Regions from separate parts of the Paraburkholderia sp. GAS41 genome, predicted to be linked through region 1. Evidence: predicted binding sites of a transcription regulator. Region 1 holds the regulator's gene; the other holds the start of a gene.
The links. The regulator LexA, encoded in region 1, represses DNA repair genes until DNA is damaged. The targets are predictions, from matches to a motif close to ACTGTATNNNNATACAGT.
Positions count from the first base shown of each region.

Region 2: the regulator LexA is predicted to act here: its motif matches at 1,431-1,448, upstream of P3T43_RS15240 (PA0069 family radical SAM protein).

Region 1 covers NZ_JBNDMK010000004.1:296,080-299,288, reverse strand. The annotation lists gene P3T43_RS09390 (DUF2939 domain-containing protein) at 1-506, opposite strand, end outside; gene P3T43_RS09385 (hypothetical protein) at 720-1,064, opposite strand; gene lexA (transcriptional repressor LexA) at 1,096-1,749, opposite strand; gene P3T43_RS09375 (sulfate ABC transporter substrate-binding protein) at 2,040-3,080, shown strand; gene cysT (sulfate ABC transporter permease subunit CysT) at 3,199-3,209, shown strand, end outside.
Region 2 covers NZ_JBNDMK010000009.1:167,313-170,521, forward strand. The annotation lists gene P3T43_RS15235 (NINE protein) at 1-222, shown strand, start outside; gene P3T43_RS15240 (PA0069 family radical SAM protein) at 256-1,380, opposite strand; gene P3T43_RS15245 (Lrp/AsnC ligand binding domain-containing protein) at 1,504-1,992, opposite strand; gene P3T43_RS15250 (D-amino acid dehydrogenase) at 2,162-3,209, shown strand, end outside.

The DNA.
Region 1 (3,209 bases):
GTCTGCGGCGGTTGCGGCGGCGCGGTCGACGGGGTGGCTGGCGCGGGCGCTGCGGGAGCGGGCGCTGAATCTGCACCACCGGCAGACGGATTGGCACTCGCATCCTGCGCTGTGGGCGGGCGCTGGTGGAGATCGCCGCGCGGCGGCATGCCGTTCAATAACGCAGCCACGCCATCCGGGGTTGCATAGGCATCCACCAATGGACCAATCAAGGCTACGCCAATCATTGCGCCAAGCGCTGCGAGCGGATTACCGCTCGCACGGGCTTCGATTCGCCGCGTCAGCAGCCCGCCAATCTGCTCCTTTAGGCTCTCGCGTAATGCCGGATAGTCGACGTATTCGCTGACGGTCTGCGCATCGCGTGCGTCGGCGGCGCGCTTTAGCCGGTCGAGTGCGAGGTAGGGCGAGGCATAGGCGTATCCGAGCACAGCCACGATCACAATCGCGAGGAGCCCAACGATCAGCGGCCGCGCAAAGCCACGTGTTGCAGAGGTTGAAACAGACATCGTGCGAGATTCTCCGCTGTGGGTGATCTAAGGTGGACCGCCGCCGCGAGAAAACGATCCCCGCAAGCTTCACGCGACGTTCCCGATCCACCCATTTCTCAGCGTCAACTGGCGCACGTCTGAAACGGACGACGCATAACGAACAACTCGTAACGAACAACGAACACGGAGAGAGGCCAAGCCTCGGCTTCCGGGTGTTGCGCAACATAGCCTTTATTCAAACAGCGCGTTTTGCACGCCGGCCCGTTCTTCAGCGATGCAATGGTCGATCATCCGGCACACCGCGTCCACCGTGCCGACCATGATGAGACGCGACGGCCCGTGGTAGACCCGCACCGGTGCGCGCCGGGCCGGTTCTGCGGTGTTGAGGCCGGAATTCAGCGAGACCCGCGCGAAGGCTGGCAGCGCCGACGGCAATGTTGAAGTCTGCGGCTCTTCTGCGTCGAATAACGAAGGAGTAGCGCTGGACGCCTCGATGGGTGCGCAGGGCACAAGGCTGCGCAAATGGCGCAGACGACCGAACTGGCGGAAGGGCAGCAGGCGGGCAAGGCGTTCCATGAGTCTCTCCAGGCTTGGTTCAGGTCAGGGTTCAGAACTCGGTGGGGCGAATCAGCCCGACCGCGATGCCTTCCAGTGCGAATTCCGCACTGCCGGCCTGAACGAAGATGTTTTCGTAGTCGGGGTTCTCGGCGATCAGCTCGATACCATTCGGCCGGCGCTTGAGACGCTTGACCGTCACGTCGTCGCCTAGCCGCGCGACGATGATCTGGCCGTCTTTCGCTTCGCTTTTCTTCTGCACGGCGAGCAGGTCGCCGTCGAAAATGCCGGCGTCCCGCATGGACAGCCCGCGCACCTTCAACAGGTAGTCCGGCTTGCTCGAGAACAGCGCCGGGTCGCAGGCGTAATGCTGCGAAATGTGTTCCTGCGCAAGGAGCGGGCTACCGGCGGCCACCCGGCCGATCAGGGGCAGGGACAACTGCATCAGGCTGGCATGCGGCAGCGTGAACTGATGCGGTGCGTCGTCCTGGCCGGCCAGCAACAAACGGATGCCGCGCGAAGCACCGGCAGCGAGTTCGATCACACCCTTGCGGGCGAGCGCCCGCAGATGCTCCTCCGCCGAGTTGGCCGAACTGAAGCCCAGCTCAGCGGCGATCTCCGCGCGGGTGGGCGGAAAACCGGTGCGTTCGATTGCCCGGCGGATCAGATCGAAAACCTCTTGCTGTCGTGCGGTAAGTTTGGTCATGGGGCCACTGTATGGATAGACAGGTGACTGTATTTTTATACAGTATTCGGCGCAATTCAAGCTTTACTTTAAGTTCGTGCCCTGGGTGTCGTGACAGCGCCGCTTCAGGGTGTTCCAGCAGCCGTTTGCGTGCCGCAACGCCGCGCCCAGCTGTCATTACCACTTTTACGTATTAAAAAATGAATAAACATTATTTTTAATGATGAAAGCCTTTCGATAGAGTGGCCTGCAGTTCGACACAAACAACCCGGGACGCACTGTCCCAGCCAACCACGACGCGGAGAAGGTGGATGATCGATCAGGGCACGGGGCTCGCAGGCAAGACCAGGAAACTCATCACGCTACTGGCGTTCGGCTGCGCAACGGCACTCGGCCTGGTGGCCCAGACGGCCGCCGCGGACACGACGCTGCTCAACGTGTCGTATGACCCGACGCGCGAGCTGTACCAGCAGGTCAACCAGGCGTTCGGCAAGCAGTGGAAGGCGCAGACCGGTGAAACGCTCACCTTCAAGCAGTCGCACGGCGGCTCGGGCGCGCAGGCGCGCTCGGTGCTCGATGGCCTGCAGGCGGACGTGGTGACGCTCGCGCTGGCTTACGACATCGACGCGCTCGCCGGCAAGGGCCTCATCGACAAGAACTGGCAGAAGCGCCTGCCAGACAACGCAGCGCCGTACACCTCGACGATCGTATTCCTGGTGCGCAAGGGCAATCCGAAGCACATCAAGGACTGGGACGATCTCGTCAAGCCTGGCGTGTCGATCGTCACGCCGAATCCGAAAACCTCGGGCGGCGCGCGCTGGAACTATCTGGCGGCCTGGGCCTATGCCGAGCATCAACCGGGCGGTAACGATCAGAAGGCCAAAGACTTCGTCTCGAAGCTCTATAAGAACGCCGGTGTGCTCGACTCGGGCGCGCGCGGAGCCACCACGAGCTTCGTGCAACGCGGCATCGGCGACGTGCTGATTGCGTGGGAAAACGAGGCGTTTCTGTCGCTGAAGGAATTCGGTCCGGACAAGTTCGAGATCGTGGTGCCGTCGGTGAGCATTCTGGCCGAACCGCCGGTGGCGGTGGTCGACAAGGTGGTGGACAAGCACGGCACGCGCAAGCAGGCGGAGGCGTATCTGAACTTCCTGTATAGCGAGCAGGGTCAGGAAATCGCGGCCGAGAATTTCTACCGTCCGCGTTCGGACAAGGTGCCGGCCGCGCTGACCGCGAAGTTTCCGAAGCTGAAGCTGTACACCGTGGACGATTCGTTCGGCGGCTGGGCCAATGCGCAGAAGACGCACTTTGCCGATGGCGGCGTGTTCGATTCGATCTACGCGCCGCAATAAGGCGCCAATGGTAGGAAGCGAAGCACGCCCGAAGTGGCGTGCTTTTGCGTCGCACAGTTGGGCCACACGTTCGGCCAACGGTGGCCGCCGTGGTTTTCACCCTGAAAGAGCATCCTGCATGACGACGTT
Region 2 (3,209 bases), on a different contig from region 1:
GCCTTCCTCGCGGCGATCGTCTACGGCCTGCGTCCCGATCAAAAATGGGACGCGCAGTTCAACCCTCAGAACCAGCAACAAAGCCGCTCCGGGTGGGCCGTGATTTTCGTGGTGATTTTTTCGCTGTTCATCGGCGCGATGCTACTCATGACCGCCTTGGCCGTATCGTTCCAGACCTATTTTGAATCGCAGGTTCAGACCGCAAAAACGCTGTCTCAATAGCGCACGGCGCCGCCGCGCGGACACAGATCACGCCTAGAACAGATTCATTTGCGGGTCGTCGCGCGCGGGTTCGAGCGGCGCCCCGCGTATGAACTGCGACATATCGAGGATGCCGTGCCGGCGCTCGTTCAAACCCAGCCGACGCGCAGCCTGGCGAAAACGCTGCCTCAGCAGATCAGCCCACAAGCCCTCGCCCTTCATGCGGGTCGAAAAATTGGCGTCATAGTCTTTGCCGCCGCGCATGTCGCGCACGCGGCTCATTACCCGCTCCGCACGATCCGGAAAATGCGCCGCGAGCCAGCCCTTGAAGAGCGGCGCAACTTCCCACGGCAAGCGCAGCACGATATAGCTCGCGCTGCTCGCCCCCGCTTCTGCACATGCTTCCAGGACCCGCTCCATATCCGGCTCGGTGACGAATGGAACCACCGGCGCGATACTGACCCCAACCGGGATGCCGGCTTCGCTCAGCGTGCGAATCGCGCGCAGCCTGCGCGACGGCGTCGCGGCGCGAGGTTCGAGCGTGCGGGCGATGTCAGCATCCAGCGTAGTAATGGTGATGGCCGCCATGAATTGCCCGCGCGCCGCCATGGGCGCCAGCAGATCCAGATCGCGTTCGATCAACGACGATTTCGTAATAGCCGCGAACGGATGACCGCGCGCACTCAGCACCTCGATGATTCGCCGCGTGAGGCGTAGCTCGCGCTCGACGGGCTGCCAGGCATCCGTATTGACGCCCAACGCAATCGGCTCGGGCACGTACGACTTTTTCGATAGTTCGCGCTCCAGCAGTTCCGGCGCGTTGACCTTGGCATAGATGCGACTCTCGAAATCGAGCCCCGGCGACAAACCCAGATAACTATGCGTGGGTCGCGCGAAACAGTAGATACAGCCGTGCTCGCACCCGCGATACGGATTGAGCGACACGCTAAACGGAATATCCGGCGACGCATTGCGGGTCAGAATGGTTTTCGCCTGCTCGTTGAAGACTTGCGTGCGTAGGGCGGGCGATTCGCCCTCTTCCTCCTCGTGCAGCGCCCAGCCGTCGTCCACCACTTCGCGTTGGTCCACCTCATAGCGACCCTGCAGGTTCGTCACGGCGCCGCGCCCCTTGCGCGGGCGGGGTGGGGCAATCGGATATTCGGGGACGGAATCGGTCACAGTGAGGTCCAACGAAAACGAGCAGAACAAACGAGAAGACTCAAAACAATACTGTATAAATATACAGTATTTAAGCCGTTTGTCGAGTCCTGTCTCTCGCCCTATTCGCGCCGCTCGCTGGACTTATTCGCTGACTGCAATCATCAAGGTTTCCTTGATTTCTTCCATCACTACATAGCTCTTCGACTGCACCGCGCCCGGCAGTTGCAGCAGGATGTCGCCGAGCAGTTTCCGGTAATCGGCCATCTCGCCGATGCGCGCCTTGATCAGATAGTCGAAATCGCCCGAGACCAGATGGCATTCGAGCACCTCGGGAATCTTCTGCACCTCGCGGCGGAACTGGTCGAACATGTTGCCGCTCTTGTGGTCCAGCGTAATCTCGACGAACACCAGCAGCGCCGCCCCCAACTCCGCCGGATTCACCCGCGCGTGATAGCCGGTGATGACGCCATCGCGCTCCATCCGCTTGACCCGTTCGATACACGGCGTGACCGACAGCCCGACCTGCTCCGCGAGGTCTTTCATGGCCATCCGGCCGTCCTGTTGCAGCAGCTTGAGGATCTTGCGATCGAGCTTGTCGAGCGCGCGAATCGGTTGACGCTGTGTTCGCATGGTCTTTTTACTGAAAATCAGAAAAATACAATAACAAAACCTACCTGACTCTAAATAGTATAGCGGTTAACACTGGGCTGAAAGCGTTTCACCTCGTTAATCGAACGATCCACCAACGAGCTGAACCATTCACGGACGCGCAAGCCCCAAAGAACCTTCTGGAGCAGCTATGCGAATCGTCGTTTTGGGTAGTGGTGTCGTCGGGGTGACAAGCGCTTATTACCTCGCACGCGCGGGTCACGAAGTAACCGTGATCGACCGTGAAGCCGGTCCTGCGCTCGAAACGAGCTTTGCCAACGCCGGCCAGATTTCGCCGGGCTACGCGTCGCCGTGGGCGGCACCGGGCGTGCCCCTGAAGGCCGTCAAATGGATGTTCCAGAAACACGCGCCGCTCGCCATCCGGCTCGACGGCACGCCATTCCAGTTGCAGTGGATGTGGCAGATGCTGCAAAACTGCACGTCCGCGCGTTACGCGGTGAACAAGGGCCGCATGGTGCGCCTCGCCGAATACAGCCGCGATTGCATGCAGGCACTGCGCGCCGACACCGGCATCCAGTACGAAGGCCGCACCGGCGGCACGTTGCAGGTGTTCCGCACGCAACAGCAATTCGACGGCGCGGCAAAAGACATCGCCGTGCTGAAAGACGCCAACGTGCCTTATGAATTGCTGACGTCGGACGAACTGGCGCGCGCCGAACCCGCGCTCGCCGCGACCGCGCACAAATTGACCGGCGGCCTGCGCCTGCCGGGCGATGAAACCGGCGATTGCCAGCTCTTCACCACGCGCCTCGCGGCCATGGCCGAGGAACTGGGCGTGGCGTTCCGCTACAACACGCCCATCGACGCGCTCACGATGGCTGGCGGCCGCATCTCCGGCGTGCAATGCGGCAGCGAACTGATCCGCGCGGATTCATTCGTCGTGGCGCTCGGTTCGTATTCGACCAGGTTCCTCGCGGACGTCGTCAAGATTCCGGTCTACCCGCTGAAGGGCTATTCGATCACGGCGCCTATCGTCAACGCGGCTGCCGCGCCGGTGTCGACCGTGCTCGATGAAACCTACAAGATTGCGATCACGCGTTTCGATGACCGCATCCGCGTCGGCGGCATGGCGGAGATCGTCGGCTTCGACAAGTCGCTGCGCGAAGCGCGCCGCGAAACGCTTGAAATGTGCGTGAACGATCTGTTCCCCGGCGGCGGCGACACGGCCAAGGCCAGCT